Regions from separate parts of the Rahnella sp. PCH160 genome, predicted to be linked through region 4. Evidence: predicted binding sites of a transcription regulator. Region 4 holds the regulator's gene; each other region holds the start of a gene.
The links. The regulator PhoB, encoded in region 4, activates phosphate uptake and scavenging genes when phosphate is short. The targets are predictions, from matches to a motif close to CTGTCATAAAACTGNCNNAT.
Positions count from the first base shown of each region.

Region 1 (3,413 bases), 3.8 Mb from region 4:
AGTACCCGATTGCCATGGAAGGTGCGCTGAAGCTGAAAGAGATTTCCTATATTCATGCGGAAGCCTATGCGGCAGGCGAGCTGAAACACGGCCCGCTGGCGCTGATTGACGCAGATATGCCGGTGATCGTGGTGGCGCCTAACAACGAACTGCTGGAAAAACTGAAGTCGAATATCGAAGAAGTGCGCGCCCGCGGCGGTTTGCTGTATGTATTCGCCGATCAGGATGCTGGTTTTACCGACAGCGACGGTATGAAGATCATTCAGTTACCGCACGTCGAAGAAATCGTCGCTCCGATTTTCTACACAGTTCCGTTACAGCTGCTGTCTTACTATGTCGCGCTGATTAAAGGCACTGACGTAGACCAGCCACGTAATCTGGCCAAATCAGTCACAGTAGAATAAGCCACGCCGGTTTTGATACTGACTTCTAAGCGCCCATTTCGGGCGCTTTTTTATTTCCAAACGGCTACCTGCGGGTTTTCTCTTTCCCAGCCGCTGTCACGATTCTTTTCTCTCAGGCTTCGTTACCCGCCACGCATAAGGTATAGTCCGCCTTTTTACGAAGGTGCCTTGCTGAATGCTGTCCAACCCCTCCATTCGTCTCAACAAATACATTAGTGAGAGCGGGATCTGCTCTCGCCGCGATGCCGATCGTTACGTAGAACAAGGAAACGTTTTTATTAATGGCAGACGCGCCTCCGTGGGTGCACAGGTATTTGCCGGGGATGTGGTGAAAGTTAACGGCCAGCTGATTGAACCGCGTGATGAAGAAGATGTCGTGCTGATTGCGCTCAATAAGCCCGTGGGCATCATCACCACCATGGAAGACGGTGAACGGGACAACATCAGTGATTTCGTAAATCACAGCAAACGTGTTTTTCCGATTGGGCGTCTGGATAAAGACTCTCAGGGGCTGATTTTACTGACCAACCACGGTGATCTGGTCAACAAAATCCTTCGTGCCGGTAACGATCACGAAAAAGAATACGTCGTAACGGTCAACAAACCGGTGACGGATGAGTTTATTACCGGCCTGGGCGCGGGCGTGCCGATGCTGGGAACGGTAACCAAAAAATGCAAAGTGAAGAAAGAAGCGCCCTTTGTATTTCGTATCACGCTGGTTCAGGGGCTTAACCGCCAGATCCGCCGTATGTGTAAGCACTTTGGCTTTGAAGTCACCAAGCTTGAACGTGTGCGGATTATGAACATCAACCTGAAAGGCCTGCCTTTGGGGGAATGGCGTGATTTGACGGACGACGAGCTGGTCGAATTATTCAGGCTGACTGAAAACTCAACGTCTGATGAAAAACCGGCCAAAAAAACGCAGGCGAAACCTGCTCAGGCGAAAAAAACGGTTGTCACAAAACCGAAAAATACTGAAAAACCTGACGGGAATTCAGCGTCCCGTATGCGTTTTGCACAGCCTGGACGTAAAAAGAAAGGGCGTTAAGCCTGAATGTTTTTTCGCTGATACCGGCCTTCGCGCCGGTTTTTATTTGATGGGTCCCCGCCAGCTTGCCCATCTCGCTCAAATTGTGACCGGTGTCATAAAACTGTCATATAACGTACATTTTACTGTCACCGAACTGTCCTATTTTCCTCCTGTGCCAAACACTTTATATATCTCGACCTGGGTCGAACAAAAAAAAACCACTAGGAGTGGAACATGAAATTGATGCGTAACACCGTCGCCGGTATTGTAGCAGCGACTTTTTCCCTCACAGCAATGTCTGCTTTCGCTGCTAGTAATTTGACTGGCGCTGGCGGCACCTTCCCTGCACCTGTCTACGCTAAGTGGGCGGATGCTTATCAGAAAGCCACCGGTACTCAGGTTAACTATCAGGGCATCGGTTCTTCCGGCGGCGTGAAACAAATCATCGCCAAGACCGTTGATTTCGGCGCATCTGATGCTCCGATGAAAGAAGAAGATCTGAACAAAAACGGCCTGTTCCAGTTCCCTACCGTCATCGGTGGCGTGGTACTGGCTGTCAATATCCCGGGCATCAAATCAGGTCAGCTGACGCTGGATGGCGCAACGCTGGGTGATATCTACCTGGGTAAAATTAAAAAGTGGAACGACGCGGCGATCACTAAGCTGAACCCGGGCGTGAAACTGCCAGATACCAATATCGCGGTTGTTCGTCGTGCTGACGGCTCCGGGACTTCTTTCGTGTTCACCAGCTATCTGGCTAAAGTGAACAACGAGTGGAAAGAGAAAATCGGTTCAGGCTCTACGGTTAACTGGCCTACCGGTCTGGGCGGCAAAGGTAACGACGGTGTGGCCGCATTTGTACAGCGTCTGCCAGGCTCAATCGGTTACGTAGAGTACGCTTACGCGAAACAAAACAACCTGGCTTACACCAAACTGGTGGATGCCGATGGAAAAGCTATCAGCCCGACGGAAGAATCCTTCAGCGCAGCAGCTAAAGGCGCTGACTGGAGCAAAACCTTCGCTCAGGATCTGACTTACCAGAAAGGCACCAATGCGTGGCCAATCAGCTCCACCACCTTCATCCTGATTTACAAAGATCAGCAGGATGCAGCGAAAGGCGCTGAAGTTCTGAAGTTCTTCGACTGGGCTTACAAAAACGGCAACAAACTGACGACTGATCTGGATTACGCAACGCTGCCACCCGCTGTGGTTGAGCAGGTTCGCGCAGCCTGGAAAGCCAACGTCAAAGATAGCAGCGGCAAAGCACTTTACTAGGATCCGGCGTCTCGTCTGATATAAAGTACAAGTCTTCTGCTTCATTCCCTCTCCGGCCGGGGAGGGAATTAAATCTGAATTAAAAGAGAGTGGTATGGCTGAATACAAACCGGCTATCAAAGCACCGAGCAAAAACGGTGACATTATTTTCGGTGCACTGGTCAAACTGGCTGCGCTGATCGTGTTATTAATGCTGGGCGGCATCATTGTCTCGCTGTTTGTCGCTTCGCTGCCGAGTATTGAAAAGTTCGGATTATCCTTCCTGTGGAATAAAACCTGGGATGCTCCTAATCAGGAGTTCGGCGCACTTGTGCCTATTTACGGCACGGTCGTTACCTCAATTATCGCCTTACTGATTGCCGTACCCGTCAGTTTTGGTATCGCATTATTCCTCACTGAGCTTGCACCTAACTGGATGAAACGTCCGCTGGGTATTGCCATCGAACTGCTGGCGGCTATCCCCAGTATTGTTTATGGCATGTGGGGTTTATTCGTTTTCGCGCCGTTGTTTGCGAAGTATTTCCAGACGCCAGTCGGCGATGTGCTGTCCGGTATCCCGATTGTAGGTGCGCTTTTCGCCGGGCCGGGGTTTGGTATCGGTATTCTGGCGGCAGGCGTCATTCTGGCCATCATGATCATTCCGTATATTGCCTCCGTCATGCGTGACGTGTTTGAGCAAACGCCGGTGATGATGAAAGAATCGG
Region 1 is NZ_JBLOGT010000001.1:967,304-970,716, reverse strand. Features, by position in the region: gene glmS (glutamine--fructose-6-phosphate transaminase (isomerizing)) at 1-404, shown strand, start outside; gene rluF (23S rRNA pseudouridine(2604) synthase RluF) at 580-1,452, shown strand; gene pstS (phosphate ABC transporter substrate-binding protein PstS) at 1,669-2,709, shown strand; gene pstC (phosphate ABC transporter permease PstC) at 2,804-3,413, shown strand, end outside.
Region 1: the regulator PhoB is predicted to act here: its motif matches at 1,545-1,564, upstream of pstS (phosphate ABC transporter substrate-binding protein PstS).

Region 2 (3,413 bases), 1.2 Mb from region 4:
CAGCGACGACCTGCTCGGGCGCATCAACGCGTTTGTCGAAGCCGGTGGCCGGGCGCTGATCGGTTTTAAATCAGGTTTCAGCGATGAAAATGTTCAGGTTCGTCATGGCGCACAGCCGGGCGTATTACATGAATGCTGTGGCGTGACCTACAACCAGTTTGTACTTCCTCAAAGCACGCTAATTGCGTCAGAACTTCTGGAACTGGATGCTCAAAATGCGCAGGTTTCAACCTGGATGGAACTGCTGAAACCGCAGGGCGCGCAGGTTCTGGCGCGTTACGAACATCCGGTCTGGGGCGAATACGCGGCGATTACTGAGAACGATTTCGGGCGCGGCAAAGCGATGTACGTCGGCTTCCTGCCGGAGATCTCACTGATTAAGCAGCTCGTGGCACGCCTGACAACCGGCCTGCCGCTCAGCGCCAGAATGAGCCGGCAGCCCTTCCCGCTGATCGTGCGCGGTGGCGTGAATTCTGCCGGGCAGCGTATCCGTTATTATCTGAATTATTCTGCGTGCGCGCTGACCGTCGAAGACGCACCGCGCGGAGAAGAACTGCTCAGCGGCACGCCTCTGAACGGGCAACCGCTGATTCTTGCGCCGTGGGGCGTGGCGATTGTCGCCGGATAAACTGACCTGCCGTCACGCTGGTAATAATCAATGTGACGGCTAGTATTGATGCACCGAATATCAGGACAGCCTCATGATGGACCAGAACCCGGACAATTTTGATTTTCTGCATTACTCACCGCTGATGAAAAAATTCAGTTTCCAGGCCTATCTGGTCGCCGGTTTCACGCCCATCACCACCGACAGCGCGCTGGATTATTTCATCAACCGCCCGAACGGCATGAAAGGTTACATCATTAACCTGACGCTCACCGGACAGGGCGATATCACCTCCGGTAATGATCACCGCGCCTGCCACGCGGGCGATCTTTTGCTGTTCCCGCCCGGCATTCCGCATTATTACGGCAGGGCAAATCACAGTGAAAGCTGGGATCATCTTTGGGTCTATTTCCGCCCGCGCGGCTACTGGCTTGACTGGCTGAACTGGTACGATACGGGCTGCGCTATCGGCCAGCTCACCCTGCCGTCACAGCAAAAAGTGGATGAAGTCATCAGTCTGTTTAAATCCATTCTGACCTACAGCGATTGCGGCAGCCCGCTTTCCGAAGCACTGGCGATGAACGCGCTGGAAAAACTGCTTCTGCACTGCCAGCAGTTATTGCCGATCCACAACACCCATCAGCGCGACCCGCGCATTCATCAGGTTTGCCAGTATCTCAACGAGCATCTGGATCGCGACATCAAAATCGAAGAACTGGCACAGCGCGTATACCTCTCGCCTTCCCGACTGGCGCATCTGTTCCGGCAGGAACTGAACACGACGATCCTCTGCTGGCGTGAGGAGCAGCGGATTAACCGCGCCAAATCGTTATTGCAGGTCAGTCAGCAGCCGATTGCCAAAATCGCAGAAACCGTCGGTTATGAAGATCAGCTCTATTTTTCACGGATTTTCCGCAAGCATTTGTCCGTCAGCCCCAGCCAGTATCGGAGAAATTTCGATGAAAGGGATCGGATCGGCGAAGAGAAGGAGTAACGCCAAATTGTCATAATAATGCCTTTACTGTCATTAAAACGTCATAACTCTGACCTAACCTGCCGGTAACAAAATACAACAATTTGTGTTTTTTTATTTCTGACGGTTCATCAAAAGGAGTTTTGACCATGCAACAACCTCTCTCTCTGCTTGCCCGCGCACTCTCTGCCGCCCTGCTGGTTTCCGCCTCCGCCAGCGCTTTTGCCACTCAGCCGGACACCCTGACAGACCGCGCGGCAAAAGGCGTACTGACTGAACCGGGCGGCGCACGTCGTCTGAGCGGTGACCAGACGGCAGCGCTGATCGCCTCACTGTCGGACAAAAAGGTGAAGAACGTGATCCTGCTGATTGGTGACGGAATGGGCGATTCCGAAATCACCTCCGCACGAAATTATGCCGAAGGTGCGGGCGGTTATTTCAAAGGCATCGACGCCCTGCCGCTGACCGGCCAGTACACGCATTATTCTCTGGATAAAAAGACCCATAAGCCGAGCTACGTGACAGATTCCGCCGCATCGGCCACCGCCTGGACAACCGGCGTTAAAAGCTATAACGGTGCCATCGGTGTGGACGTAAACGGTAAAGATCACCAGACCATCCTGGAAATCGCTAAAGCCGCAGGCAAAGCGACCGGTAACGTCTCGACTGCCGAATTGCAGGACGCCACGCCAGCCGCCCAAATCGCGCACGTTACCTCCCGTAAATGCTACGGCCCGGAAGAAACAGCCGAGAAATGCGCCAGCAACGCCCTGGAAAACGGCGGACGAGGTTCCATCACTGAACAGCTGCTGCAAGCCCGTGCCGACGTCACGCTGGGCGGCGGCAAAAAATCTTTCAGTCAGCTGGCGAAAGCCGGTGAGTTCAACGGTAAATCCCTGAAAGACCAGGCACTTGCGCAGGGTTATGTCTGGGTGGAAAACGCCGATCAGCTCAGTGCAATTGCGCAGGCCGACCAGAAAAAACCGCTGCTCGGGTTATTCGCCGACGGCAACATGCCGGTACGCTGGCAGGGCCCGAAAGCCACCTATCATGGCAACATCGATAAACCGGCGGTCACCTGCGAAGCCAATCCGCAACGTACCGCAGAGATCCCAACTCTCGCCGCGATGACCGAAAAAGCCATCGACCTGCTGAAAACCAATCAGAACGGTTTCTTCCTGCAAGTAGAAGGCGCGTCTATTGATAAACAAGATCACGCCGCCAACCCGTGTGGTCAGTTTGGTGAGACGGTAGATCTGGATGAAGCGGTGCAAAAAGCTCTCGAATTCGCCCGCCAGGATGGCAATACGCTGGTGATTGTGACCGCCGACCACGCGCATTCGAGCCAGATTATTGAAGCCGATGCCAAAGCACCGGGCCTGACGCAAACGCTGACCACCAAAGACGGCGCACCGATGACCATCAGCTACGGGAACTCCGAAGAGGATTCGCAAGGACACACCGGGACTCAGTTGCGGATAGCTGCGTTCGGGCCACACGCGGCGAACGTCGTCGGGCTGACCGACCAGACGGATTTGTTCTATACAATGCGGGACGCAATGAATATTAAATAAGCACGAGGCGGCTGGTTTCTCACTTGCAGTGAGGCTGACTGCTGACAGCTGACAGCTGAACGAGTAAATTTCGGTTTCTCACTCGCCGTGAGGGCTGGATCGAGAATATTTCGGTTTTTTAGTAGCAGTGATCGCTCAGCCGCTCGCGCCGAAACCGACCAAAAGGGGAAAGTGCTTTTCCCCTTTTGGATTTCCCCACGCTTTTTCAACACGCGCTCCGCTCGCTGGCTATGTTTCAGGTGCCACAGCTATTGCCGCG
Region 2 is NZ_JBLOGT010000001.1:3,598,060-3,601,472, forward strand. Features, by position in the region: gene ACM5QY_RS16550 (beta-galactosidase) at 1-628, shown strand, start outside; gene araC (arabinose operon transcriptional regulator AraC) at 705-1,601, shown strand; gene phoA (alkaline phosphatase) at 1,730-3,154, shown strand.
Region 2: the regulator PhoB is predicted to act here: its motif matches at 1,629-1,648, upstream of phoA (alkaline phosphatase).

Region 3 (3,413 bases), 4.7 Mb from region 4:
GTGTGACGCCGTTCGGGAAATAACGGTCGGCAAAAGGTTTAGAGCCAACAAACAGATAATCCAGCGCACCGAGTTGATCGACCAGACAACTCGGCAGCGGCTGCGGCTGAATACTCACCGCGCCGACCACTTCACCGCGACGCAAACGTTCCTGCGTCCGGGTTTCATCTTCGACCTGCAAATTCAGGCGGATAGGCGAATCGACCAGCACAGATTTCAGTGCCGGTAACAGCCAGGTTGCCAGACTGTCGGCGTTGACCGCCAGCGAAAGCAGCAGCGGCGTATCATTACTGTCGCTGTTACTGTCACTGCCGAGCCACTCTTCTTCCAGCAATTCCACCTGATGCAACAAGGCCAGCAATTTTTGCCCCTGTTCCGTCGGACGAGGTGGCACCGTCCGCACCAGCAGAGGCTGGCCGAACAAATTTTCCAGTTGCTTGATGCGCTGAGAGACCGCCGATTGGGTGATGCAAAGCTTTTGTGCCGCGCGCTCAAAACCGCGCTCACGGATCACCGCGTCCAGTGCCTGTAGTGTTCTATAGTCCGGGCGTTTCATCGGAGTACTGTCCCTTAGATTTAATTTTATCCCGACACTATGCCACAGATTGTCAGGTTTTGTGGTGGGTAAAATCGGGGTGTTTACAGTCCAATTGCACTTAATAAGTGTGATCTGGTCACGCTCTTGTCTGCCCAATCTGCCGGGACATGCTTTATAATCACCGACACTTTTCCGTATTCACGCCACTTACGTTATCAGACAGAGAAGCCATTATGACGCAGGAAGAATTGAAAAAAGCAGTCGGCTGGGCCGCACTGGATTACGTGACACCGGGAACCATCGTCGGTGTCGGGACCGGATCCACCGCCGCTCATTTCATCGATGCACTGGGGTCGATCAAAGGCCAGATTGAAGGCGCTGTTTCCAGCTCCGACGCTTCAACGGCAAAACTGAAAAGCTTGGGCATTCACGTTTTCGACAGCAACGAAGTGGACTCGCTGGACGTTTACGTTGACGGCGCGGATGAAATCAACGGCTTCATGCAGATGATCAAAGGCGGCGGCGCGGCGCTGACCCGCGAAAAAATCATTGCCGCGATCGCCAAAAAATTTGTCTGTATTGTGGATGCATCCAAACAAGTTGATGTGCTGGGTAAATTCCCGCTGCCGGTAGAAGTCATCCCGATGGCGCGTTCTTACGTTGCGCGCGAACTGGTGAAACTCGGCGGCTTGCCGGAATACCGCCAGAACGTACTGACCGACAACGGCAATATCATCCTCGATGTCCATAATCTGAGCATTCTCGATGCGGTCGCGATGGAAAATAAGATCAATGGAATTGCCGGCGTGGTGACGGTAGGCCTGTTTGCGAACCGTGGCGCTGATGTTGCCCTGGTGGGCACTTCTGAAGGCGTAAAAACTGTCACGCTGAAGTAACGCATCGATAAGCAGAAGATCTGGCTGCTTTCGCTGAATGCAGCCAGTCATCCCCCTGTCATAACACAATGTTATGAAGATGATAATTTTCTGACTGAATCATCTTTTCTTTAAAAGCCTGAATTTGGTGACTTATGTCACGTTTCTGACCGGTACCTCCAGAACGTCTTGCTCTGCAAAATCTAACCAGCAGGAAATGCTGAAAACCAACAGGCGCGGTGAGCCTTCTGCTGTCTGGCAGGCAATCGTTTGTATTGATGATGGCGTATTTTTTGTTATGTTGACTGTGAGCAGTCACCTAGCAGTTCGAATTCAGCCAGAAAAAATATAGGGTCGGGAAATGGCAAAAGTATCACTTGAGAAAGACAAGATTAAATTTTTGTTAGTGGAAGGCGTCCACCAAAGTGCGGTTGATACACTCCGCGCAGCGGGTTACACCAATATTGAATTTCACAAAGGTGCTTTAGATACGGAATCGCTGAAAGAATCGATCCGTGATGCGCACTTTGTTGGACTCCGATCGCGTACTCAGCTGACCGAAGAAGTGTTTCAGGCAGCAGAAAAACTGGTGGCTGTAGGCTGTTTCTGTATCGGTACCAATCAGGTTGACCTGAAAGCGGCAACCCGTCGCGGTATTCCGGTCTTTAACGCACCGTTCTCCAATACCCGTTCCGTCGCCGAAATGGTGCTGGGCGAAATGTTGCTGATGATGCGCGGTATCCCTGAGGCCAACGCCAAAGCTCACCGCGGGATCTGGAACAAACTGGCCGTCGGCTCTTTCGAGGCTCGCGGTAAACGTCTGGGTATTGTGGGCTACGGCCACATCGGTACACAGCTGGGTATTCTGGCGGAAAGTCTCGGGATGCGCGTCTTCTATTACGATATCGAAAGCAAATTGCCGTTGGGTAATGCGCAGCCGATCGCGACTCTGGAAGAATTGCTCAGCACCAGCGACGTCGTGACCCTGCATGTTCCTGAAACTCCGGGAACCAAAAACATGATTTCCGAAGTACAGCTGGCACAAATCAAACCGGGCGCATTGCTGATCAACGCCTCACGCGGCACGGTGATCGACATTCCTGCCCTGTGCGATGCGCTGCGCAGCAAACATCTGTCCGGTGCGGCTATCGACGTCTTCCCGGAAGAACCGGCGACCAACAGCGATCCGTTCAATTCTCCGCTGTGTGAATTCGACAACGTACTGCTGACGCCACACATCGGTGGTTCCACCATGGAAGCGCAGGAAGGTATCGGCCTGGAAGTGGCGGGTAAACTGGCGAAATACTCTGATAACGGTTCGACATTGTCAGCGGTTAACTTCCCGGAAGCCTCTCTGCCAGCGCATACCGAGAAAGCCAGCCGTCTGCTGCACATCCATGAAAACCGTCCGGGCGTGCTGACCAGCATCAACCAGATTTTCGCGGAGCAGGGCATCAACATTGCAGCGCAGTATCTGCAAACCAGCCCTGAAGTGGGTTATGTGGTTATCGATGCTGAAACCGACATCACAACGCTGACTACCGCGCTGCAACTGATGAAAGCGATTCCGGGCACTATCCGTGCGCGCTTGCTTTACTGACAGATCTGCGCAGTAACAGACCATAAACCGCCGAAAGGCGGTTTTTTTATGCCATTTCCCGCAGACGGGAAGATCTTACCGGATGAGTCGTTTGCCAGATTGCTCAAGGCGTTGAGCCGATGACGGGCGTCATCTCAGGGCACTTCAGGAAAATGTCAGAAGTAAAAGAACAGGCTGACCAGACCACAGAGGATCAGCGATGACAGGGTGATTTCGAACTGAAAGCGGCGCAGCATCATCCACAGTACCTCAGGATAAAAACTGGAGAAAAAAACACCCGGCGAACCGGGTGTCAATTTATCAGTCTTGGTAGTTGTGAGTTAACGCCTCACAAAGACTTCATCGTTACTTCTTATGCTGCTGGCGTTGCTTTTGCAGCCGGAGCAGCTTTCTTAGCATG
Region 3 is NZ_JBLOGT010000001.1:55,938-59,350, reverse strand. Features, by position in the region: gene ACM5QY_RS00295 (LysR family transcriptional regulator ArgP) at 1-556, opposite strand, end outside; gene rpiA (ribose-5-phosphate isomerase RpiA) at 772-1,434, shown strand; gene serA (phosphoglycerate dehydrogenase) at 1,775-3,013, shown strand; gene ydgU (small membrane protein YdgU) at 3,169-3,249, opposite strand; gene asr (acid resistance repetitive basic protein Asr) at 3,366-3,413, opposite strand, start outside.
Region 3: the regulator PhoB is predicted to act here: its motif matches at 1,567-1,586, upstream of serA (phosphoglycerate dehydrogenase).

Region 4 (3,413 bases):
TTTATAGACATCTGGATGTCTAAACGGCTTTAAGGCCATACTGTCATGCAGTCTGTTCACCCACAACAGAGGAATTTTCATGGGACGTGAAATAAATTCATGATCAGGAGACAACATCACGCATAAATAGAAATGAAAAAGCCTGCTATCGGCTGATAACAGGCTTTAAGGATATGGCGGAAATTAAGGTTTTACGGAGACTGGAGAGTCTGAACCCTGTGGAACAATCAATTTTGGTGCCAGCGTAAACATAAACCGCGTGCCGACGCCGACTTCGCTGAGCACTTCGAGTTTGGCGTTATGATGGCTAAGTGCATGTTTCACGATAGCCAGCCCCAGCCCGCTGCCGCCGGTCTGGCGTGAGCGCGCTTTATCGACACGGTAAAAACGTTCGGTCAGACGCGGTAAGTGCTGGGGCGCAATGCCCGGCCCGTTGTCGCTAATCTGGAACTGCGCACCGTGCTGAATTTGCTGCCAGCTGACTTCAATCCGTGTGCCCGGCGGAGTGTGATTCACGGCGTTATACACCAGATTCGACACCGCGCTGCGCAGTTGATCTTCATTGCCAAAAACTTTCAGCTTCTCGTTTACGCGAAACACCACTTCATGTTTCCCGCCGCTTAACGTCTGCACTTCCCGCTCAAGCATGTTGAGCATCAGCGGAATATCAACTTTCTCGTGCATGTCGATATTGGCGGAGGCTTCGATTTTCGACAGGGTCAGCAACTGTTTCACCAGCCCATCCATGCGCCGCGTCTGTTCCTGCATCGTATCCAGCGCTTTGGTGCGGAACGGCTCTTCCAGTTTGGCGTCTTCCATCATTTCCAGATACCCCTGCAACACCGTCAGCGGTGTGCGAAGTTCATGGCTGACGTTCGCGAAGAAGTTACGTCGTGCGCCTTCGAGCTGACGCATCTGCGTCACGTCGCGCGCAACCATCAGAAGCTGCCCCTCGGAATACGGCATCACGCGAAACTCCACGTAATGTTCGTTATTGAGTTGCAGGTTGAGGGCACGGCTGAAGTCGCGCGTCTGGATCCAGGTACGGAATTCCGGATAACGGAGCAGGTTAAAAATGTGCTGCCCGTTGTCTTCCGGCCAGCGAAATCCCAGCAGATCCTGCGCCAGTCCGTTACACCAGAAAATATTGCCCTCTTCCGTCGCCAGAACCACCGCATCCGGCAGCGATTCAGCCCCGCTGCGGAAACGTTTGATCAACTGGCCTAATTCACGACGACGTCGCCGGTTACGCATCTGCATCTGGTTAAGCCCGTAAAACAACGGTTCCCAGCTCCAGCGCCCGTTCGGCGGGGTGATGCTGCGGTCAAGCCACAGCCAGTGAGAGAGTTTAAGCTGGTTGTAATAATTCCAGCCCAGCGCCGCAGCCAGCGACGCAAAAAGAAGCCAGCCGAAATGGCCGACAAAGACACCGAGGATCAGCGCTGGCAGGCAAAAAAGAAACAATTCACCGGCCAGACGTTTCCATGATAAACGTTCTAACACACAGATTCTCCGCTGTGGGACTCAATAACGCGTTGAGAAACGATATCCGGTACCACGAACAGTCTGGATCATTCTGTCATGTCCACTGGTTTCCAGCGCTTTACGCAAACGACGAATATGCACGTCTACCGTGCGATCTTCCACATAAACGTTAGTGCCCCACACGTTATTGAGCAACTGTTCCCTGCTGTAAACGCGTTCGGAGTGGGTCATAAAGAAGTGTAACAACTTAAATTCGGTCGGCCCCATGTCGAGCGCCTGCTCGTTGGCCATCACCCGGTGAGACGACGGATCCAGGCTCAGCCCCTGCATGTCGATCACTTCTTCCACCGCCATTGGCGAAATCCGGCGCATCACAGCTTTAATACGGGCGACCAGTTCTTTGGGTGAAAACGGTTTGGTGATGTAATCATCGGCACCGACTTCCAGTCCGCGCACCCTGTCTTCTTCTTCACCGCGTGCGGTCAGCATCATCACCGGAATTTCGCGGGTGAGCGCTTCACGTTTAAGGTGCTTAATAAACTGAATACCGGAACCGCCGGGTAACATCCAGTCGAGCAGGATCAGTTCAGGGTAAGGTTCCACTAACTGGCCAATCGCTGAATCAAAATCTTCAGCCTCTACTGCCTGATATCCATTCTGTTCCAGTACAAAACACACCATTTCACGGATTGGAGCTTCGTCTTCAACCACCAATATACGTCTAGCCATCGTAGGTCCTGCCAATAGGTTAGCGATCTTTTATTTGATTGCGGGCGCCATTATGCGTCAGTTTTGTGACAGATTTATGAATGAAAATGATGGTCCATTTAAGGCAAATATGACAGATAAATTCTTGCCATCCTGCTGAAATTGGTCTGATTTATCGGGGACAGGTTCCCCCGCCGACGTTTATACTTTGCCCCATTGTCGTCATACAGGGTTCACACGGGAGTCTCATGCGCCTGATCCACACCTCCGACTGGCACCTCGGTCAGTACTTTTTCACCAAAAGCCGCGCCGCTGAACATCAGGCCTTTTTGCGCTGGCTGACCGGTCAGGTGCAGCAACATCAGGTGGACGCCGTCATTGTCGCCGGTGACATCTTTGATACCGGTTCACCGCCCAGTTACGCCCGCGAGTTGTATAACCGCTTCGTGGTGGAATTACAACACACCGGCTGTCAGTTAATAGTACTGGCCGGGAATCACGATTCCGTCGCCACGCTCAATGAATCCCGTGAACTGCTTTCGTGCCTGAATACGCGGGTGATCGCCACCGTAGGCGAAAATCTGGATGAGCAGGTCTTGGTGCTGAACACGCGCGAAGGCCAGCCCGGCGCGGTGTTGTGTGCGATTCCGTTTTTGCGCCCGCGTGATTTACTGGCCAGCCAGGCCGGGCAGTCCGGCAACGATAAGCAGCTCGCCTTGCAGGAAGCCATTGCGGCGCATTATGACGCGCTGTATCAGGTCGCGCAGGCCAAACGTCAGGAACTTGGCGTGCCGCTGCCGATTATCGCCACCGGCCATCTGACCACCGTCGGCGTCAGCACGTCTGACTCCGTGCGCGACATCTATATAGGCACGCTCGACGCCTTCCCGGCGCAGGCGTTTCCCCCGGTGGATTACGTGGCGCTCGGGCACATTCACCGCGCCCAGTGCGTCGCGAAAACCGAACATATCCGTTACAGCGGTTCACCGATTGCGCTAAGTTTCGATGAGCTCAGCAAAACCAAAAGCGTGTACCTGATTGATTTCGAAGGCGATACGCTTAACGCCATCGACACGCTGGAGATCCCCGTTTTCCAGCCGATGCAGATCATCAAAGGCTCGCTGGCCGACATCGAAAAACAGCTGGCGCAGTTTGCAGAAGGCGATGCAGATAAACCGGTCTGGCTGGATATCGAAGTCGCCACACAGGATTATCTCAGT
Region 4 is NZ_JBLOGT010000001.1:4,782,328-4,785,740, forward strand. Features, by position in the region: gene phoR (phosphate regulon sensor histidine kinase PhoR) at 184-1,503, opposite strand; gene phoB (phosphate response regulator transcription factor PhoB) at 1,525-2,214, opposite strand; gene sbcD (exonuclease subunit SbcD) at 2,442-3,413, shown strand, end outside.